3 regions of the Ancylobacter sp. FA202 genome follow, and region 1 is predicted to be linked to each of the others. Evidence: riboswitches for the same ligand, from Rfam matches in the RefSeq annotation. Region 1 holds a riboswitch; each other region holds the start of a gene.

Region 1 (7,353 bases):
AGTGCGCCACCGTGGCGTCCTCGACCACGGCAGAGCCGCGCGGGCCAAGCACGTCGAGCCGGTCGCCCGGTCGGGCCTGCAGCGCCCAGAGCGTGGCGGGCCCGGCCTCGTGCAGCGCGAAGTCGAGGGTGAGTTCGCGCCGCGCCGCATCGAAGCGCCGGGGCGTATAGTCGCGCCGTTCCTCCACGCCGTCCGGCCGGACAAGGACGACCTTCACATGGTCATCCGGCGCGGCGCTGACGAAATCGGCAAGATCATCGCCGCCCAGCACCAGGCGCAGCATGGAAGGCGTCACACGCTCTGTGGAGAGCACGGTGAGGCTGCGGCGCTTCGGCTCGAAGCGCTGGCGGTTCAGTGTGGGGGCAGCGGGGAAAACAGGGCTGGCAACGTTCATCTCAGGTCCTCTCCGGCCATGGACGCACCGGCAGGACAAAGCCGCGCCGATCACGCCCCGAAGGCCGTTCGATCATGCGCGTTGAGTGACGTTAACGCTTACGTGCACGCGCGCGGTTCACCGAGGATGCCGGGCGGCACTCTCAGCATGCACCGCGCTCCGCGTGCAGTGCTGCCTTTTTAGTTTCCTTGCCCGCGCCCCGCAATGGCCCTTCGCTCACGACCGCGCGCGTTTCGTACTCCATCTGTTCCAGCCGCGCGCCGCGTCCTAAGATCAGGGCATGACGATTCGCCTCGCCAATGCGGATGCACGCCGCGTCTTCCTCGCCACGCAGGGCCTCAGCCGCCCGCGCGGCGCGCTGAGCAAGGCCGGGCTGCTCGAACTCATCGAGACGATCGGCTTCGTGCAGGTGGACAGCATCGCCACGGTGGAGCGGGCGCACCATCACATCCTGTTCGCCCGCAACCCGAGCTACAAGCGCGAGCATCTCACCGCCCTGCTGGAGCGCGACGGCGCGCTGTTCGAGCACTGGACGCATGACGCGGCCATCATCCCCACCGCCTTCTTCCCGCAGTGGAAGCATCGCTTCGCCCGGGCGCGGGAGACGCTGGCGGCGCGCTGGCGCTCCTGGCACGAGAACGGCTTCGAGACCTATGTCGAGCATGTGCTGGAGCGGGTGCGCCGTGAAGGCCCGCTGATGGCGCGGGATTTCGAAACCGAAAAGCGGCCGCCCGGCGGCTGGTGGAACTGGCACCCGGAAAAGACCGCGCTGGAATATCACTGGCGCACCGGCGCGCTGGCCATTGCCGGCCGCGACGGATTCCAGAAGCGCTACGACCTCACCGAGCGCGTCATCCCCGCGCCGCACCGCCTGCCCGAAATGACGGGCGAGGCCTTCATCGACTGGGCCTGCACCTCGGCGCTGGAGCGGCTCGGCTTCGCCACCTCAGGCGAGATCGCCGCGTTCTGGGACCTCGTCACGCCGGAGGAGGCGAAAGTCTGGGTCGCCACCAACCGCGACCGGCTGGAGCCGGTGCTGGTCGAGGGCGTGGAAGGAAAGCCCCGCGCCTCGCATGCCTTCGCCGGCTGCGCCGCCCTTTTCGACTCCCTGCCCGCCCCGCCGGCGCGGCTGCGGGTGCTGAGCCCGTTCGACCCGCTGCTGCGCGACCGCGCCCGGGCGGAAAGGCTGTTCGGCTTCAGCTACCGCATCGAGGTGTTCGTGCCGGCGGAAAAGCGCGTCTATGGCTATTACGTCTTCCCGATTCTGGAAGGCGACCGGATGGTGGGGCGCATCGACATGAAGGCGGACCGCAAGGCCGGCACGCTCGATGTGCGCCGGCTCTGGCTGGAGCCTGGTGTGCGCGCTTCCGCCGGGCGGCTCGACGCGCTCGACACTGAGCTCGCCCGCCTCGGCCGTTTCGCCGGGGTGGAGCGCACGGTCTATCTCGATGGCTGGCGGGGGGAGTGAGGAGGCCGCCCCTTCGCCCCTCGAAAGGTCGCTCATCCCACCTTCAAGTCCCCCGTCCCCGCCCGCTCTCCCTCATCCCCGGGCTTGTCCCGGGGACCCAGACTTTCCACCGCGCCACCGGTCACTGGGTGCCCGGGTCAAACCCGGGCATGAGGGCCGCGCAGATGCCGCCCCATTTGCCCCTGCCCGGCCGCTCTGCTAGCCTCAAACCGTCCGAGGGGTGTCCCGCAGGCCGCAAGGCTGAAGGGGCTGAGATGGCAGCCGCCAGACCCTTTGAACCTGATCCGGGTCATGCCGGCGAAGGGACGGAGCGACGGCGGGGCCCTGCAGGACAGGCGTCCGCGCCGGATTTCCCCCGAAAGCTCGCGCCGGGTCTCCAACTGGGAGGAGATCCATGTTCAAGAACCTTGCCGCCCGCACCGGCGGCCTGCTGCTCGCCCTCACGCTCGGCCTCGCGCCAGCCATGGCGGCCGACAAGCTTACCGTCCTGCTCGACTGGTATGTGAACCCCGACCACGCGCCGCTGATCCTCGCGCAGGAGAAAGGCTTCTTCAAAGCCCGTGACCTCGATGTCGAGCTGGTCGCCCCGGCCGACCCTTCCGCCCCGCCGCGCCTCGTCGCCGCCGGCCAGGCCGATATCGCGGTCAGCTACCAGCCGAGCCTTTATCTCCAGGTGAAGGAAGGCCTGCCGCTGGTGCGCTTCGGCACGCTCATCTCTACCCCGCTCACCGCGCTGGTGGTGCTGAAGGATGGGCCGATCAAGACCATCGCCGACTTGAAGGGCAAGACGGTCGGCTATTCCGTCGCCGGGCTGGAGGACGCGCTGCTCGGCACCATGCTGGCGAGCGTCGGGCTGAAGCCCACCGACGTGACGATGATCAACGTCAATTTCGCCCTCTCCCCCGCGCTGGTGGCCGGCAAGGTCGACGCGGTGATCGGCGCCTACCGCAATTTCGAGCTCACCCAGATCCGGCTGGAGGGCAAGGAGGGCCGCGCCTTCTTCCCCGAGGAGCACGGCGTGCCGGTCTTCGACGAGCTGATCTATGTCGCTCACAAGGACAAGCTCGCCGATCCCCGGCTGAAGCGCTTCCTCGCGGCGGTGGAGGACGCCACCATCTACATCCTCAACCATCCGGACGAAGCATGGGGGCTGTTCATCAAGGCCAACCCGAAGCTCGACGACGAGCTGAACCGCACCGCCTGGACCGACACGCTGCGCCGCTTCGCCCACGCCCCGGCCGGACTGGACGCCGGACGCTATGCCCGCTTCGGCGAATTCATGAAGGGCCACGGCCTGATCGACACGGTCGAGCCGGTCGCGGTCTACGCGCCAACCCTGCCCTAGGCGCCTGCGTCCCGCCGTCATCCCCGGGCCGCGCCCGGGGATGATGTTGCTGATGGAACCTTCCGATCGCCGCCCAGCGATGCTAACCGATGCGGGGGCAGCTGGGATGCAGAGGGGCAGGCATGAGCAATGTGCCGTATCACGCAGTGGCAATCGGGATTGGCGCCATCGTCGGCGTTCTTGGTTCCGCCTTTCATGTCGGCGTCGAAAAGCTCACCGCCGCCTGGCCGGCCTATCTCGACACCGGCCTCGGCCTTGACGGCTTCCCCCTCTACGCCGCCGCCGCGCTGGTCGCCGCCGCGATGACGGTCGTCTCGCTCTGGCTGGTCCGGACCTTCGCCCCCGAGGCAAGCGGTTCCGGCGTGCCGGAGATCGAGGGCGCGATGGAAGGGCTGCGCGAGGTGCGCTGGCATCGCGTGCTGCCGGTGAAGTTCGTCGCCGGCCTGCTGTCACTCTCTTCCGGCATGGTGCTGGGACGCGAGGGGCCGACCATCCATATCGGCGCCTCCGTCGCCAAGGCGGCCTCCGATTTGATGAAATGGTCGGGCGAGGACATGCGCGGCCTGCTCGCCGCCGGCGGCGCGGCCGGCCTCGCCGCCGCCTTCAACGCGCCGCTGGCCGCCGTGCTGTTCGTCATCGAGGAGACGCGCCGGCAGTTCCCCTATTCCTCGCGCACCTATATCGCCGTGGTGCTGGCCTCGATCGCCAGCGCCATCGTCACCGAATATCTCACCGGCAGCCGGCCCTATATGCTGCTGGAAGCCGCGACCATCCCCTATGCCTGGCTGCCGGCCTTCGTGGTGCTCGGCGCCATCCTCGGCGTCTGCGGCTTCGTGTTCAACCGCACGCTGGTCTGGTCGCTCGACCATGTGCGCCGGCTCGGCATGCGCTTTTCCTTCTACATCTTCCCTACCATTGTCGGCCTCACGGTCGGCGTGCTGATGTTCGTGCGGCCGGAGGCGACGCAGGGCGGCGAGTTGCTGGCGGTGCAACTGACGCGGGAGAACCTGCCGCTCGCCATGCTGGCCTTCGTGGTACTGCTGCGCTTCGTCATGACCATGGCGAGCTATTCCACCGGGGTGGCCGGCGGCATCTTCGCGCCGATCCTGGCGCTCGCAACCACGATCGGCCTCTGCTACGGCACGACGCTGGAGCTGTTCTTCACCTTGCCGGACCAGGCGCACACCACCTTCGCCATCGCCGCCATGGGCGGGCTGTTCGCCGCCACTATCGGCGCGCCGCTGGTCGGCATGGTGCTGGTGCTCGAACTCACCAGCGCCTATGCGGTGCTGGTGCCGGTGATGATCTCGGCGATCTTCGCGCACATGGTGTTTCTCGCGCTCGGCGGGCGGCCGATCTACGAGATCCTGCTGGAGCGGACACTGGCGATCGAGGCGGAGGCCCGCGCCGCCGCCTCGCGCTGACCCCTCACGCCGCCACCGGCTCCGGCCCGAGAGCGATCAGCCGCGCCGGTCCCTCGCCCTCGCGTGTCAGCACCAGCTGGCGCTCATGCTGCTCGATCAGGGTCGAGCGGTGGCCGATGGAGAGCAGCGCGGCCTGCGGCAGACGGGCGCGCAGCAGGCGGTAGAGCGCGGCCTCGCTGGCCTCATCAAGCGCCGAGGTCGCCTCATCCAGCAGCAGCACGTCCGGCTCGACCAGCAGCGCGCGCGCTACCGCGACACGCTGCTGCTCGCCGCCCGAGAGGAGAGAGGCCCAAGGCGCGCTTTCGTCCAGCCGCGCGGCCAGCGCGGGCAGGCCCACCGCCTCCAGCGCCTCGCGCAGCCGCTCGTCGTCATATTTTTCCAGCGGGTCGGGATAGGCGAGCGCGCCGCGCAGCGTGCCGACCGGGAGATAGGGCCGCTGCGGCAGGGTCAGCACCCGCGCGCCGGGCGCTATCCCCACCTCGCCATGGCCGTGCGGCCAGATGCCGGCGATGGCGCGCAAGAACGTGCTCTTGCCGCTGCCGGAAGGGCCGGAGAGCAGCACCCGCTCGCCGCGCGCCAGATCCAGCGCATTGACTTCCAGCAGCGCACGCCCGTCCGGCAGCCGCACTTCCATGGCGCTGACCGCCAGCGGCGCCGGGCCCTTTGCCGGCACGCGGTGGAAGGCGCTGCGCAGCGCCTCGGCCTGCGTCACCTGCACCGACTTCTCGAAGCCAATGAGACGATCGACCACCGATTTCCACTCCGCCAGCGTCGTATAGGCGTTGATGAAGAAGGAGAACGAGCCCTGCACCTGGCCGAAGGCGGAGGAGGTCTGCATCAGCTGACCAAAAGGGATGGCGCCGGCGAAATAGGCCGGGGCGACGACAACCAGGGGAAAGATCATCGAGAGCTGGCCATAGCCTGAGGTGAACCAGGTCAGCCGCTTCTGCGCGATCATGATGCCCCAGTAATTATGCACCACATGGCTGAAGCGGGCGAGCAGGCGTTCGCGCTCCACCGGCCCGCCCTGCATCAGCGCGATCTGCTCGCCATTCTCGCGCACCCGGACCAGATCGACGCGGTAATTGGCCTCGAAGCGCTGCTGGTCGAAGTTCAGCTTCACCAGCACCCGGCCGATCAGATGGGCGATCAGCGTGCCCAAAGCCGCATAGGCGAAGGCGGCCCAGACGAGATAGCCGGGAATGTGCCAGCTGCTGCCGAACAGGTTGAAGGCGAAATCGCCGGAAAGCCCCCACAGGATGACGGCGAAGGAGGCGAGCGTCATCACCGCGCTCAGCAGCCCGAGAAACAGGCCGATGGTCTGGCTGACATAGGAATTGATGTCCTCGGCGATGCGCTGGTCGGGGTTGTCGGCCTCGTCGCCCTTCAGCCGCATGCGGTAATGGGTCTCATCCGCCAGCCAGGCGGTGAGGTATTTCTCCGTCATCCAGGTGCGCCAGCGTATCTGCAGCCACTGCCGCAGATAGACCTGATAGACCGCGACGCCGATGGCGCAGGCGGCGAAGAAGGCAAACACCCAGAGCTGGTGGACGAAGGTGGCGTAGTCCTTCTCCTGGATCGCGTTGTAGAACACCGCGTTCCACTGGTTGATCAGCACGATCACATAGACCCAGCCCACCTCCAGCGCGATGATCGCCGCCAGCAGCGCGCCGCCGCGCCATTTGTCGTCGCCGCGGAAATAGGGGATCGACAGCCGCCAGACATCGGCGAGCAGGGAGGAAATGGCGCGCAAGGGGGTACTCCGGGCAGAGGTCGCAATCACCTCATCTACGCCGGGCAAAGCTGGCGGGACGGTGGCGGCAACATTACCGTTTGGAGAGACAGGGCGCCATTCCCCGTTACCCCCTGCGCCGAGCGGCAAAAGCAAAGCGCGGACGCTGGGCGCCCGCGCTTCATCACATCGCTAGGGAAGGCGTGAAGGCGCGCCTCAGATGAACTTCTTGCGGATGCGCTGGCTCACCATGTCGAGCAGCGAGACGGTGATCACCACCATGATCAGGATCGCCGAGGCCTGCGAATAGAGGAAGCCGCGCATGGTCTCGTTGAAGGTCATGCCGATGCCGCCGCCGCCGACAATGCCGAGCACGGTGGCGGAGCGGACATTGGATTCGAAGCGGTAGAGCGCATAGGAAATCCACAGCGGCATCACCTGCGGCAGCACGCCATAGATGACCTCCTGCAGCCAGGTGCCGCCAGTGCCGCGAATGCCCTCGACCGGGGCGGGGTCGATCGCCTCCACCGCCTCCGAGAACAGCTTGGCCACCACGCCCGTGGTGTGGATAAAAAGCGCCAGCACGCCGGCAAAGGGGCCGAGGCCGACGGCGGCGATGAAGATCAGCGCGAAGACCAGTTCGTTGATGGCGCGGCAGGCGTCCATCAGCCGGCGCACGGTGAACACCATCCAGTGCGGCGCGACATTCTCGGCCGAAAGGATGCCGAGCGGGATGCCGGCGATCACCGCCAGCACGGTGCCCCAGATGGCGATCGCCAGCGTCTCCAGCATGGCGTTGACGTAGACGTCCCAGTCGGTGAAGTCGGGGCGCAGGAAATCGGCGCCAAGCGTCGCCATGTTCCCGGAATCGCGCCAGAGCTGCGCCGGGTTCATCTCCGCCTCGTACCAGGCGGCCACCAGGATGACGACGGTGACGGCCGCCAGCACCAGCCGGAACAGCCGTGTCGTGAGCGGCGTCACCGGCGGCGC
Region 2 (7,353 bases), 1.7 Mb from region 1:
CGGGCCAGCGCCACACGCTTGATCATGCCGCCGGAAAGCTCGGACGGCGCCTTTTCGGAGACATCAGGGGCGAGGCCGACCATCTCCAGCTTAGCGATGGTGAGTTCGTCCATCAGCCCCTGCGACAGGTCGAGATATTCGCGCATCGGGAACTGGATGTTCTGCCGCACGCTCAGCGAGGAGAACAGCGCGCCCTGCTGGAACAGCACGCCCCAGCGCTGCTCAAGCGCCCGCCGGCCGGCATAGGTAAGATCGTCGAGGTCCTGGCCGAACACCGCCACCGTGCCGGCGCGCTTGGGCACCAGCCCAAGTATGGTGCGGGTCAGCACCGATTTGCCGCCGCCCGAGGCGCCGACGAAGCCGAGGATCTCGCCGCGCTTCACGTCGAGCGAGAGGCCCTTGAGGATGGTGCGCTCGCCAAACGCCACCACCAGGTCGCGCACATGGATGATCGTCTCGCCGGGAGCGACGTCGGGGACGGCCGCGCCGCTCGTCTGCTGGGTGTCGGTTTCGGCGTGCACGCGCGCCTCACATGTCAATCGCGGCGAAGAACATGGCGAACAGCCCGTCCACCACGATCACCAGGAAGATCGCCTTCACCACCGAGGCGGTGGTGTGGGCGCCGAGGGATTCCGCGCTGCCGCCGACCCGCATGCCCTCCATGCAGGCGATGAGGCCGATGATCGCCGCCATGAACGGCGCCTTTATCATGCCGACCTCGAAAGTGTTGAGGCCGATGGCCTCCTGCAGCCGGGCGATGAAGATCGCCGGTGAAATGCCGCCATAGAGCCAGGCCACCAGCCCGCCGCCGAACAGCGCGCTCATATTGCCGATGAAGGTGAGCAGCGGCACGGCGATGACCAGCGCCACCAGGCGCGGCAGCACCAGCACTTCATTGGGATCGAACCCCATCACCCGCAGCGCGTCGACTTCTTCGCGCATCCGCATGGAGCCGAGTTCCGCCGTGAAGGCGCTGCCCGAGCGGCCGGCCACCATGATCGAGACGATCAGCACGCCGAGTTCGCGCAGGGTGAGAATGCCCACCATGTCGACGACATAGGTGGTGGCGCCGAACTTGCGGAAATGGAAGATGCCCTGCTGGGCGATGATGCAGCCGATCAGGAAGGTGATCAGCGCCACGATCGGCACCGCCCGCAGGCCGGCCCGCTCCAGATGATAGATCATCGAGGTAAAGCGGAAAGTGTGCGGGCGCACCAGCACGCGCAGGAACGCCGCCACCACCGCCCCGATGAAGGAAAGCAGCCCCAGAGCGTCATCGGCCATCGACACCGTGGTCTTGCCGACCAGCTGGAGAGCGCCCAGCATCGGGTTCACATGGCGCAGGCGCGGCGGATTCTGGTGGCTGCCCTTGACGATATCGTCCAACAGCGGGCGGAAGCGGCGCTCCAGCCCGACGATCTGGAAGCGGATATTGGCCTTGTCGAGGGATTGCAGCAGCCGGTCGAGCACCACGGCGCCGAGCGTGTCGAAGCTGCGCACACCGGAAAGGTCGATCCGCGCCGTCTCGCTGGTTCCGCTGCCGACTTCCGCCAGCGCGGCATCGACGCTGCCTTCGAGCGCGCGCCCCTGCCCGGCCACCCAGCGGCCATTGCCCACGAACACGAGTTCGCGGCCATTGCGGACGGTGGCCAGAAGCGGCGCTTCAGCAGCTCCCAAAATGACCTCTCCTGCGGGCATGACACGACCAGCGGCCGCGACACCGAGACGAATTCGCAATGCTCTACTTAGCGGTAGCACCTGCGGCCGTCGAGAGAGCCGCCCGGCGAATCACGGCGATGACACCCCGGGAACGGCGTAATCGCCGCGAGTGTGCTTTCAATGCGACGCCCCGCCGGGCGCGGCCGGCCTTATGCTGGGAGCGCGATTCCTCCTGCTCCCGGCGATAGGGCCATGACCGATCTCCTCATCACTGCCGAACGCTTCCCGATCCGTGGCCGGTTCACCATCGCCCGCGGATCAAAGACCGAGGCCGCCGTCGTCACCGTCGAGCTGCGCGACGGCGCCCATGTCGGACGCGGCGAGTGCGTGCCCTATGGACGCTATGGCGAGAGCGTCGAAGGGGTGGTCGACCAGCTCGCCGCGCTGCAAAAGCTGATTGCCGAGGGCCTGCGGCGCGAGGATTTGATGACGGTCCTGCCGCCCGGGGCGGCGCGCAACGCGCTCGACTGCGCGATGTGGGACATCGACGCCAAACGGGCCGAAATGCGCGTTTATGAGATGGCCGGCCTGCCGGCGCCGCAGCCGGTCGTCACCGCCTACACGCTCAGCCTCGACACGCCGGAAGCCATGGCGCAGGCGGCCCGCGAGTCCGGGCACGACCTGCTCAAACTCAAGCTCGGCACCGAGGGCGACCTCGCCCGCCTCACCGCGATCCGCGCGGCGGTGCCGCAGGCGCGGCTGATCGTCGACGCCAATGAGGGCTGGACGGCGGAGAATCTGGAGGCGCATCTGGCCGCCTGCGCCGAAGTCGGGGTCGAACTGGTCGAGCAGCCCCTGCCTGCCGCCGACGACGCAGCGCTGGCGCAGATCGCCCGCCCGGTGCCGGTCTGCGCCGATGAGAGCGCGCACGGGCTCGACAGCCTCGACGCGCTGGCCGGACGCTATGATGCGCTCAACATCAAGCTCGACAAGACCGGCGGGCTGACCGAGGCGATCCTGCTCGCCCGCGCGGCCCAGGCAGCCGGGCTCGACATCATGGTCGGCTGCATGGTCGGCACCTCGCTGGCCATGGCGCCGGCGCTGCTTCTGGCGCCGCTGGCGCGCTTCGTCGATCTCGACGGCCCGCTTCTGCTCGCCACCGACCGCGACCCGGCGCTGCGCTATGAGGGCAGCCGCGTCTACCCGCCGGAGCCCGCGCTGTGGGGCTGACGCAGCCGCCCGGCGAGGAGCGCGCCCAGCGTGCCCAGCCCCGCCAGCCCGCTTGAGGCGAGGAACGCCGCCGGACCGTAGGCCTGCCACAGCGGCCCGGCGGCCAGTGTCGCGCCCGCCATGGCGATCGCCGTCGCCCAGGCCGCGAGCGCCTGCACGCTCGCCCCGCGCCCCGGCGGCGCATGCCGGGCGACGAGTTCCACAGTGCCGAGATAGGTGCAGCCGAAGGTGAAGGCGTGCAGCGGCTGCAGCAGTAGAAGCAGCAGCAGCGGCGGGTCGAGCGCCATCACCCCGAAGCGCAGCACCCCGGCGAGGCCGCCGATCAGCAGCAGCTTTTCCGGCCCCAGCCGCCTCGTCACCCGTGTGCCGTAATGGAACAGCACCACCTCCGCCAGCACGCCGAGCGACCAGAGCAGGCCGATGAGCGTGCTGGACAGGCCCTTGCCCTGCCACATCAGCGAAGCGAAGGCGTAGAGCACGGCATGCGAGCCCTGCACCAGCGCCGCCGCCGCCATGCCGACGAACAGCACCGGCGCGAGACCGGCGAGGACGAAACCGCGGGGACGCGCCGTCTCGTGCGGCGCTGGGCGCACCTCGCGCAGGGTCGCCGCCGCCAGCGCCGCCGCGACGCTCGCCCCGGCGATGAGCCAGATCACCGTATCGGGTGGAACCGCGACGACGAACGCCCCGCCGAGCAGACCGCCGGCCAGCAGGTTTCCGCCGATGAACGCCGCCGATCCCCACAGCCGCACCCGGCCATAGTCGATCAGCCCCTCGCGCCGGCGCGCCACCGCATAGGCGTCGAGCACCGGCAGGCTCGGCTGCCAGAACACGGCGGCAAGGCCCAGCCCGATCAGGATGAAGGTGGCGCTCGGGGCGAAGGCGATGCCGGCAAAGCACAGGGCGGTGGCGGCGGCATAGACGATGAGCGCGGCACGCGGGCGGCCGGTGCGATCGGCCAGCAGGCCGCCCAGCGGCATGGTGACGAGCCGCACCACCTGCGGCACGGCCAGCGCCAGCGCGATCATCGACGCATCGAAGCCGCGCCCTTCCAGCCAGACCGGGAAGAACGGCATGAACACGCCGATGCCGAAGAACAGCCCGGCATAGACGGCGGCGATGGCGTGGCGGGGGGCGATGAGGGGCACGAGGCGGCTCGCAGGAAAGGCCGCCTCGCTTAGCAGGCCGCGCCGCGAGGCGCGAGAGCCATCAACCCGTGCTCACCACCACGCGTGGAAGTGGTGCACCGGCCCATGGCCCTGGCCGATGACGAGTTCTTCCGAGCGCGCCAGCGCCTGGGTCAGATAGTCCTTCGCCGCCGCCACCGCCGCGCGCAGCGGCAGTCCCTTGGCCAGCCCGGCGGTGATGGCGGAGGAGAGCGTGCAGCCGGTGCCATGGGTGTTGCGGGTGACGATGCGCGTCGCGGAAAGTTCCAGGAAGCCGTCTTCGTCCAGCAGAACGTCGATGCTGTCCGGCCCCTCGCCATGCCCGCCCTTGATCAACACCGCGCGCGGCCCCATCGCCAGCAGGAGTTGCGCCTGCGCCCTTACGCTGGCGAGGTCCTGCGCCGGCGCCGAGTCGAGCAGGGCGGCGGCTTCCGGCAGGTTGGGCGTAATCAGCAGCGCCTGAGGCAGCAATTCGCGGCGCAGCGTCTCGATCGCCTCCGGCACCAGCAGCCGGTCGCCCGAGGCCGCGATCATGACAGGATCGAGCACGACCGTCGCCATGCCGTGGCGCTTGAGGCCCGATGCCACCGCAAGGATCGCCTCGGGGCGCGAGAGCATGCCGATCTTCACCGCATTGACCGCGAGATCGGACAGCACGGCGTCGATCTGCGCGGCGATGAAGGCGGCTGGCACGTCGTGAATGCCGGTGACGCCGCGCGTGTTCTGGGCGGTGAGCGCGGTGATGACGCTGGCGCCATAGACGCCGAGCGCGGAAAAGGTCTTGAGATCGGCCTGGATGCCGGCGCCGCCGCCGCTGTCCGAGCCTGCCATCGTCACCGCGATCGGTGTGGAGCCTGCCATGCTACGCCTCCCCTCGCCGCGCGGGAGGCGGAGGCGTCGCGACGGGGAAAGCCGCCCCGAGCGCGCGCGATCCGTTCCCTCCGCCGGCATGACCCGGATCAGGTTCGTGGGTTGGCAGCGTGCCTCGCGGCCCGCCTTCACCTCTCAGCCCGCCGCGCCACCGCGCCTTGGGCACCCCAACGTGATCGTCCTCGCGAGATAGGCGAGGACGCGCGCCCGCGCAAGCGCCCCCCGCACTGGGGGTTGCGCCCTCCCCGCGCTTCTGGTTCCTATCGGCCTCCCGACCCAAGCCGGAAGACCGCGATGGTTCCCTTCTTCATGCAGATCAAATGCCAGCTCGGCCGCGCCTATGAAGTGGCGAACGCCATCGCCGACGCAGAGATCGCCTCCGAGATTTATTCCACCGCTGGCGAGTTCGACCTGCTGGTGAAGTTCTACGTGCCTGAGGGCACGGATATCGGCCATTTCGTCAATGAGAAGGTGCAGCTGTTCCCGGGCATCCAGGACACCCGCACCCTCATCACCTTCAAGGCGTTCTGAGGCGTCAGGGCGCCGGCGCGGCGGGCGGCGTGGTCGCCGCCTCCTCGCGCGTCCGGTCGATGCCGAGCTGGCGCTCGCGCCAGATGACGAACAGCCCGGCGGCGATGACGATGGCGCCGCCCACCAGCACCAGCAGCGGCGGAATCTCGGCGAACAGGATGAAGCCGAGCAGCAGCGACCACAGCATGGCGGAATAGGCGAAGGGCGCCACCACCGAGGCCGGCGCGTAGCGATAGCTCTCGGTCAGCAGGATCTGGCCGACCCCGCCGATGAAGCCGATCGTCAGCAGCAGCACCCCCTCGCGCCCGCTCGGCAGCACCCAGCCCCAGCCGGCGGTGGCAAGGCCGGCAAGCGCCGCCAACGCCTGGAAATAGAACACGATCGACGCCGTCGTCTCGGTCTGGGTGAGACGGCGCACCTGCACCATCGCCCCGGCGGTGAAGGCGGCAGCCATCAGCGCGTACAGCGCGCCGAACATATGGCCGGGCGTGTCAAACGAGCCGTGCATATGCGGCCACAGCATCACCACCACCCCGCCGAGCCCCACCACCACCGCCGCCCAGCGATAGAGCTGCACCCGCTCGCGCAGCAGCAGCGCCGCCAGCATCACGGTGAGCAGCGGCGCGGCGAAGCCGATGGCGGTGGCGTCCGCCAGCGGAATGCGCGCCAGCGCCGCGAAGCTCAGCCCCATGGCGCAGACGCCGATGGTGCCGCGTGCGACATGGCCGAGTGGATTCGCCGTGCGCACCGCCGCGCCGATCTCGCCGCGCCAGGCAAGCAGCGCCAGCAGCGGAAACAGCGCGAAGAACGAGCGCGAGAAGACGATCTCGCCGGTCGGAACGTGATCCGAGACGATACGGACGAGGGCGGACATGATGGTGAAGAGAAACGTCGCGCCGACCTGCAGCGCGATGCCCTTGAGCGCGTTCATGGGGCCGCCATGGAGCACGGTTCACCCGCCCCGGCAAGAGGCTCTCCAGCCGGCCGAAGGTGTTATTTCACGGGAAGGGGTGCCCTCCCGCCAGCGCGATACCGCCGAACACGATGAGCCCCGCGAGGGCGAGGCAGGCGAGCGCCATCCCCACCCCGCCCGGCGTCGCCGGCGCCCGGTCGGCATAGCTGGCCGCCGGCTTGCTGCCGGTGATCATGGCGCGGATCAGGTTGTCGCGGCCGAACAGCGAATAGGCGAGATTGGCCAGCACATGCAGGCCGATCAGCGCCAGCAGGAACGGGTAGAGCCGCTGATGCCAGCCGGAAGCGCTGCGGATCGTCGCGTCGCTCACGACAGGCGTCATCGGGCCATAGACGATGATGTCGTCGCTGGTGAACAGGCCGGTGAGCCCCTGCGCCGCCACGATCGCCAGCAGCGCCAGCACCATCCAGCCGCCCAGCGGGTTGTGGCCGAGGAAATGCGGCGGCCGGCCCTTGAGCAGGCTCATGGCATAGCGCAGCCCGGCCACCGGGCCGCTGACAAAGCCGGCAAAGCGCGCCGTCGAGCCGCCGACCAGCCCCCAGAGCAGGCGAAAAACCACCACCACCAGAATGGCCAGGCCGTTCCACTGGTGCCAGACCAGCGCCGCGTCGCCCCAGTAGCGGCTGGCGAAGGCGAGCCCGACCAGCGCGGCAAGGCTCCATTTCGCCAGCCGCGTCGGCAGGTCCCACGCCAGCATCGTCACCGGCGTGGATGAGGAAAGGGACGCGCCGGTCAATTCTTCTGCCGGTAAGTGTCGTGGCAACCGCCGCAATTGCGAACCACGCCGGGGAAATTGGCTTTGAAGCTGGCCTCGTCGGTGATCGCCGCGCGCGCGGCAGCGGCATCCGAGCCGAGCTTGGCGAAGCGGGCGTCGAAATCCGCCTTATTGGTCCAGATTGCCGGCAGCGCCTCGGTGTCGCCGGT
Region 3 (7,353 bases), 2.5 Mb from region 1:
GGGTCGGTTCCGCAACCCTGCGTCAGGGCGCCTCCGAGGTTTCGGAACGCCACGTAAGGGGGCGGATACCGCGCAACCTTTGGGACCAAAATGCCGCTCAAGCGGCCGTCGCGGGGGCGACGCAGAAAGCGCCCCCGGGACCAACGACAAGCCGGCGCCCGAGCCGAACAGGCAACGGAACGACCGCAATAAAAAGCCGATCCGCGGCATTTATCGATTTGGGAGAGGAGATCGCCCTTGAGTACGTCCAAGACGCTGGCCGCCGTCGGGCCTGGCCAGGATTATTCGGAAAGCCGCCGTTGGCTTCAGCTTGTTGTCGGCGTCGTCTGCATGGTGGCGACCGCGAACATCCAGTACGCCTGGACCCTGTTCGTTCCTGAAATTCAGGAGACCTTCGGCTGGGAGCGCGCGTCGATCCAGATCGCGTTCACCATCTTCGTTCTGGTGCAGACCTGGCTCGCGCCGATCGAAGGCTATTTCATCGACAAGCTTGGCCCCCGCCTCATGGTCGCCTTCGGCGCCCTGTTCATCGGCGCGGCCTGGGTGATCAATTCGCAGGCCACCAGCCTGATGGGCTTCTACCTCGGCGCCGCCATTGGCGGTATCGGCGTGGGCTCGATCTACGCGACCTGCATCAACAACGCGCTCAAGTGGTTCCCGGATCGTCGCGGCCTCGCCGTCGGCCTGACGGCGGGCGGCTATGGCGCCGGCTCGGCCGCCACCATCCTGCCGATCGCCGCGATGATCGACAGCGCCGGCTTCCAGGAGACCTTCTTCTTCTTCGGCCTGCTGCAGGGCGGTCTCGCCTTCGTTGCCGCCTGGTTCCTGCGCTCGCCGAAGGCGGGTGAGGTCAAGGCCTCCACCAAGCTCAACCAGAGCCGCCGCGACTACACGCTCGGCGAAGCCATGAGCACCAAGCTTTTCTGGCTCATGTTCCTGATGTTCATCTGCGTCGTCACCGGCGGCATGATGGCGGTGGCCCAGCTCGGCGTCATCGCGCAGGATCTCGGCGTGAAGGAGTTCCAGGTCGACCTGTACTTCTTCGTCATGGCCGCGCTGCCGCTGGCCCTGATGCTCGACCGCGTCATGAACGGCATCTCGCGTCCGCTGTTCGGCTGGATCTCGGACCATATCGGTCGTGAGAAGACGATGGTCATCGCCTTCACCCTCGAAGGCCTCGGCATCATCGCGCTCGGCGCCTTCGGCCACAATCCGTGGGCGTTCCTCATCCTCTCCGGCGTGGTGTTCCTCGCCTGGGGTGAAGTCTACTCGCTGTTCTCGGCTCTCGCCGGCGACGCCTTCGGCACCAAGCACATCGGCAAGATCTACGGCGTGCTCTACACCGCCAAGGGTATCGGCGCGCTGTTCGTTCCGGTCGGCAACCTGCTGATGGAAGCGACCGGCACCTGGTCGACCGTGCTCTACACGGTTGCCGGCATGGACCTGTTCGCGGCCTTCCTGGCGATCGCGGTCCTGCCGCGCACGCTCAAGGCGCATGTGGCCCGTTCGGCCGCCATGCCGCCGGCGGTGGACAAGACCAGCACCGCCACGGCGCATGCCTGATCCATCGGCGGCCCGCGCGGCCGCCGGTCGGTCCTGCCAATTCAACGTCTCGACGGGGGGCCCTTGCGGGCCCCCTTTTCGTTTGCGCGGCGCGATGCGCCGTTCAGCCGATCTCGCCCGGCAAGGCGAGGGCGAGGTCGGCGAGATACCCAACCTTGAGGCTGGCGCGGGGGCCGAGCCCGGCGAGGGCCAAACGGTCGAACCAGCGCGCCTCCAGCGCGTCGTCGGCGGCCACCGCCTCGCCCGCGCGCCAGCGGCACAGCACGGCGATCATCGCGAAATGATGGGCCAGGGCGCCGTCGGGGCCGTGTTCGATGAAATCAAGCACGGTGAGCAGGCGGGGCATGTCGGCATGGATGCCGGTTTCCTCGTGAAGCTCGCGCAAAGCTGCGTCGAGATGGGTCTCGCCCGGCTCGATGCGGCCGCCGGGAAAACCCCAGAGCCCCTGGTCGGGCGGATTGGCGCGGCGCACCAGCAGCATCTCCTCCCCCCGCGCCACAAGGGCGAGAACGGCGGCGACGGGGCGGACCGGAGGCGGCAAGGTCATCGCGGCGATACTCCTGAAGGGCGCGCGGCCGGAGAGGCCCGGCCGCGCGGGAAAAACCTACTCCGCCGCCGTCGCGTCGCGATAGATCTGGCCGCCGCCGGCGCGGAAGCGTTCGGCCATGTCCTCCATGCCCTGTTCCGCTTCCGCCTGCCGGGCGGTGTCCCGGATCTCGTGGCTGATCTTCATCGAGCAGAATTTCGGCCCGCACATGGAGCAGAAATGCGCCAGCTTGTGCGCCTCCTTCGGCAGCGTCTCGTCATGGAAGGCCATGGCGGTATCGGGGTCGAGGGCGAGGCTGAACTGGTCCTGCCAGCGGAACTCGAAGCGCGCCCGCGAGAGCGCGTCGTCCCAGGCGCGCGCCAGCGGGTGGCCCTTGGCGAGATCGGCGGCGTGGGCGGCGATCTTGTAGGTGATGACGCCGGTTTTCACGTCGTCGCGGTTGGGCAGGCCCAGATGCTCCTTCGGCGTGACGTAGCAGAGCATGGCGGTGCCGAACCAGCCGATCATCGCCGCGCCGATGGCGCTGGTGATGTGGTCATAGCCGGGAGCGATGTCGGTGGTCAGCGGCCCGAGCGTGTAGAACGGCGCCTCGCCGCAGGTGGCGAGCTGCTTGTCCATGTTGGCCTTGATCTTGTGCATGGGCACATGGCCGGGGCCCTCGATGATGACCTGGCAGTCGTGCTTCCAGGCGATCTGCGTCAGCTCGCCCAGCGTCTCCAGCTCGGCGAACTGCGCCGCGTCATTGGCGTCGGCGATGGAGCCGGGGCGCAGCCCGTCGCCGAGCGAGAAGGTGACGTCATAGGTGCGCATGATCTCGCAGATCTCGGCGAATCGCTCGTAAAGGAAACTCTCGCGGTGATGGGCGAGGCACCACTTCGCCATGATCGAGCCGCCGCGCGAGACGATGCCCGTCACCCGATTCGCGGTCAGCGGCACATGGGGCAGGCGCACCCCGGCATGGATGGTGAAATAGTCGACGCCCTGCTCGGCCTGCTCGATCAGCGTATCGCGAAACACCTCCCAGCTGAGATCCTCGGCAATGCCGCCGACCTTCTCCAGCGCCTGGTAGATCGGCACGGTGCCGATCGGCACGGGTGAGTTCCGCACGATCCAGTCGCGGATATTGTGGATGTTGCGCCCGGTCGAGAGGTCCATCACCGTATCGGCGCCCCAGCGGATCGCCCACACCATCTTGTCCACCTCGTCGGCGACCGAGGAGGTGACGGCGGAATTGCCGATATTGGCGTTGATCTTGACCAGGAAATTGCGGCCGATCGCCATCGGCTCCAATTCGCCATGGTTGATGTTGGCGGGGATGACGGCGCGCCCGCGCGCCACCTCGTCGCGCACGAATTCCGGCGTCACCACATCGGGAATGGCGGCGCCGAAATCCTCGCCGTCGCGGATGAGGTCACGCATCCGCTCGCGCAGGCCGTTCTCGCGCAGGGCGACATATTCCATCTCCGCCGTGACGATGCCGGCGCGGGCATAGGCCATCTGCGTCACCGCGCCGGACTTTGCCCGCAGCGGGCGGTGGCGCAGCGGGAAGGGGGCCACCAGCTTGTCGGCCGGGACATGGCCATTGTCCTCCGGCTTCACCGCGCGCCCGTCATAGACCTCTATATCACCACGCGCGCGCACCCAGGCGTCACGCGGGCGCGCGAGGCCCGCCGTGATGTCGATGGTGGCGTCCGCGTCGGTATAGGGGCCGGAAGCGTCATAGACCGCGAGGTTGGGCTCGTTTGCGGAGGGGTGCAGCAGGATTTCTCGGAACGGCACCCGAAAGCCGCGCGCCGGGCATTCCGCATAGATGCGGCGCGAGCCGGGAATGGGCCCAGTGGCGACGCTAAGGCTGCGGGGAGTTTTGGTCGGCATGGTGGATCTCCAGAACCAGAGGTTGGGGAGACCCGGGTGTTGTGACGCTGGGGAAGGATGGCGATGCCAGGCACGGGTGCATGCCCGCGCGTGGCGACGCCATTCGGTTCCGATCCCTTCGCCGGCATGACCCGGATCAGGTTCGAAGGGTCATCGCGTTGCCCTGCCTTGCGGCATGGCCGGCGCTCTCTCAGCCCCCTAGCGGGGCTCCCCTTGGAACGCCATGATCTTCGACGAAAGTCGTCTTCGGGTCAAATCGCGCTGAGCCGTCACCCTGCGGCTGCCGTATTTCCTGTAGATTGCTGATCACAACGAAACGATGCCTGAGATATCGGGGGACCCATGGCCAGCACGACGTTTCCGCCCCGCACTGCGACCCGCCGCGCGTTGATCGCCGGCGCGCTTGCCTTCGGTTTGCTCGCGCCTGCTGCGGCCTTCGCCCAGGACAATTGCGGGCGGACGGGCGCCGGCTTCGATGCCTGGCTCGCCGGCTTCAAGCAGCAGGCGGTGGCGGAAGGCGTGTCGCCGCGCACGGTCGCGGCCGCGCTCAACGGCGTGACCTACGCCCCCGACATTGTCGGCACCGATCGTGGGCAGAAGGTGTTCGGCCAGAGCTTCTTCCAGTTCTCCGACCGCATGGTCGCGAATTACCGCATCCAGCAGGGGCGCCAGAAGATTCAGGCCAATCCCGAGCTGTTCAGCCGGATCGAGCAGCAATTCGGCGTGCCGGGCGCGGTGCTGGTCGCCTTCTGGGGGTTGGAGACCGATTTCGGCGCTTTCATGGGCGACAAGCAGACGATTCGCTCGGTCGCCTCGCTGGCCTGGGACTGCCGGCGGGCGGAGATGTTCCGCACCCAGCTGATGGCGGCGCTGAAGATCATCGACCGGGGCGACCTGACCGTGCAGACCATGCGCGGCCCCTGGGCGGGCGAGCTTGGCCAATTCCAGTTCCTGCCCGACCATTATCTGAACTACGGCGTCGATTTCGACGGCGATGGAAAGGTCGATCTCATCCGCTCGGCGCCCGACGCGCTGGCCTCGGCGGCCAACTACATCAAGGCACTGGGCTGGAAGGCCGGCCAGCCCTGGCTGGAAGAGGTGAGCGTGCCGGCTAACCTGCCCTGGGACCAGGCGGACCTGTCGATCAAGATTCCCCGCGCGCAATGGGCGCGCATGGGCGTGGTGCGGGCCGGCGGCGGCCAGCTGCCCGCCGACCAGCTTCCCGCCTCGCTGCTGCTGCCGATGGGGCGGACCGGGCCAGCCTTCCTCGTCTACCCGAATTTCGACGTGTTCACCGAGTGGAACAACTCGCTGACCTACGCCACCTCGGCGGCCTATCTCGCCTCCCGCGTCGCCGGGGCGGGGCCGTTCAACCGGGGCCAGGGCGACAAGATCCCGGTGCTCTCCATGGCGCAGGCGAAGGAACTGCAGACGCTGCTCAACGCGCGCGGCCACCATGTCGGGCGGATCGACGGCATCATCGGCGCGGCGACACGGCAGGCGGTGAAGACCGAGCAGCAGCGGCTCGGCCTGCCGGCCGATTCCTACCCGACGCCGGAGCTGGTGGCAGCGCTGCGGGCCGGGAAGTGAGCCTGTAGCCAGCAGATCAACGTCATGACCGGGCTTGGCCCGGTCATCTATGGGTTTCCTCCTCACCCAAAGACGTGGATCCCCGGGTCAAGCCCGGGGATGCCGGCGTGCAGCGACCTTTACAGTACCGGCACGCCCTGCTGCTTGGCCTTCACTTCCGGCTCGACATGGATGTTGACGAGCACATCGGCGACCTCGGCCTCCAGCGCGTCCTCGATGCGGTCGCAGATGGCATGCGCCTCGCTGACCGGCATGTCGCCGGGCACGACGAGGTGGAAGTCGACGAAGATCATGCGTCCCGCCTGGCGTGTACGCAGGTCATGCGCCTCGATGGCGCCGGTGGCCTCGGCGGCGATGCGGCGGCGGATGCGCTCCAGCGTCTCCGCCGGCACGGCCTGGTCCATCAGCCCGCCGACGCTCTCCTTCAGCACCGACCAGCCTGACCACAGGATGTTCAGCGCGACGAGCCCGGCCAGCACGAGGTCGAGCTTCTCCCAGCCCGAGAGCGCCGCCAGCGCGACGCCGAGCAGCACGCCGGCCGAGGAGACCACATCGGTCAGCAGGTGCCGGCCATCGGCGGCGAGCGCGGGAGAGCGGGCGCGGCGGCCTTCGCGAATCAGGATCGCGCACCAGATGCCGTTGATGACGGTGGCGAGGGCGTTGACCGCGAGGCCCTTGGGCGAGGCATCGAAGCTGTGCGGTTCGAGCCAGCCGAGATAGACCTCGCGGAAGATGGTGATGGCGGCGACGACGATCAGCACGCCGACGATGACGGCGGAAAAATACTCAGCCTTGGCATAGCCATAGGGGTGGGCGGCATCGGCCGGCTTGGCGCTGACGCGCAGCGCCAGCACCGCCGTGATGGCGGTGGCCACGTTGACGATGCTCTCCAGCGCGTCCGAATACAGCGCCACGCTGCCGGTGAGCATATAGGCCGCGTATTTCAGCCCGAGCACCACCAGGCTGATGCCGACATTGATCAAGGCGATCCGTGAGGAGAGAGCCATCGGCGCATACCCATTATGGCGCCGCGCGCCCGATGCCCAGCGCTTAGTCGCTCATGTCTGAAAAAGCAAGCAGCTGCAATGACTTGCAAGTCATTCGCAGAAGCGTTTGCAGTGCTTCGCGCCGACGCGGCTCAGGCGTTGGCGTGGCGGGGCAGCAGCGCGCCGCGATGGCGGATGACGCGGCCCGCCAGATGGTGCCCGGCCTGCGCCGCCGCTGCCGGCACGTCGCCGCCAAGGCGGGCGGCGAGATAGGCGGCGTTGAAGCTGTCGCCCGCCGCTGTGGTGTCGACGGGCTCCACCGGCTGGGGAATCGGCACGAGCTGCGCGGTGCCGCCGCTGACCACCAGCGCACCCTCGGCGCCGTTCTTCACCACGATTTCCTGCACGCCGAAGGTGGCGAGGCGCTCGGCGGTGGCGGTGGGGGAGCCGTCGCCCCAGAGCGTTGCCTCATCCTCGAAGGTCGGCAGGGCGATGGAGGTGCGCTTGAGCGCTTCGGCATAGACCGCACGCGCCCTTGCTACGTCGCCGCGCCAGTTGCGCGGGCGGAAATTGCCGTCGAAGACGATGCGGGTGCCGCGCTCGCGGGCGAATTCCAGCGTCGCCAGCAGCCGCCCGAGCCCGGCATTGGAATAGAGCGAGAGGGTGATGCCGGAGAGATAGATGAGGTCGGCCTCGATCAGCGCCTCGCACACCACTTCCCAGCCCGGCAGCTCGAACAGCTCGCGCGCCGGGGCGGTGTCGCGCCAATAGGTGAAGCTGCGCTCGCCCTGC

Evidence for each region. A riboswitch is a leader RNA that binds a small molecule or an ion and turns the genes downstream of it on or off. The one in region 1 is predicted to bind thiamine pyrophosphate.
Region 2: linked by a shared signal. The riboswitch ahead of thiD (bifunctional hydroxymethylpyrimidine kinase/phosphomethylpyrimidine kinase) and the one ahead of A3M1_RS0115045 (ABC transporter substrate-binding protein) in region 1 are both predicted to bind thiamine pyrophosphate.
Region 3: linked by a shared signal. The riboswitch ahead of thiC (phosphomethylpyrimidine synthase ThiC) and the one ahead of A3M1_RS0115045 (ABC transporter substrate-binding protein) in region 1 are both predicted to bind thiamine pyrophosphate.

What each region holds. Positions count from the first base shown of each region.
Region 1 is NZ_KB904818.1:3,311,557-3,318,909, reverse strand. Features, by position in the region: gene A3M1_RS0115055 (siderophore-interacting protein) at 1-394, opposite strand, end outside; gene A3M1_RS0115050 (winged helix-turn-helix domain-containing protein) at 675-1,862, shown strand; TPP riboswitch at 2,069-2,185, shown strand; gene A3M1_RS0115045 (ABC transporter substrate-binding protein) at 2,257-3,207, shown strand; gene clcA (H(+)/Cl(-) exchange transporter ClcA) at 3,330-4,631, shown strand; gene A3M1_RS0115035 (ABC transporter ATP-binding protein/permease) at 4,636-6,384, opposite strand; gene phnE (phosphonate ABC transporter, permease protein PhnE) at 6,580-7,353, opposite strand, start outside.
Region 2 is NZ_KB904818.1:4,974,590-4,981,942, forward strand. Features, by position in the region: gene A3M1_RS0123155 (ABC transporter ATP-binding protein) at 1-521, opposite strand, end outside; gene A3M1_RS0123160 (MlaE family lipid ABC transporter permease subunit) at 529-1,677, opposite strand; gene dgcA (N-acetyl-D-Glu racemase DgcA) at 1,912-2,889, shown strand; gene A3M1_RS0123170 (MFS transporter) at 2,859-4,037, opposite strand; gene thiD (bifunctional hydroxymethylpyrimidine kinase/phosphomethylpyrimidine kinase) at 4,110-4,916, opposite strand; TPP riboswitch at 4,975-5,105, opposite strand; gene A3M1_RS0123180 (Lrp/AsnC ligand binding domain-containing protein) at 5,220-5,456, shown strand; gene A3M1_RS0123185 (DMT family transporter) at 5,461-6,387, opposite strand; gene A3M1_RS0123190 (cytochrome b/b6 domain-containing protein) at 6,455-7,165, opposite strand; gene A3M1_RS0123195 (cytochrome c) at 7,162-7,353, opposite strand, start outside.
Region 3 is NZ_KB904818.1:834,974-842,326, reverse strand. Features, by position in the region: gene oxlT (oxalate/formate MFS antiporter) at 238-1,563, shown strand; gene A3M1_RS0103780 (NUDIX hydrolase) at 1,667-2,110, opposite strand; gene thiC (phosphomethylpyrimidine synthase ThiC) at 2,168-3,985, opposite strand; TPP riboswitch at 4,082-4,209, opposite strand; gene A3M1_RS0103770 (lytic murein transglycosylase) at 4,328-5,575, shown strand; gene A3M1_RS0103765 (cation diffusion facilitator family transporter) at 5,695-6,582, opposite strand; gene A3M1_RS0103760 (sugar kinase) at 6,714-7,353, opposite strand, start outside.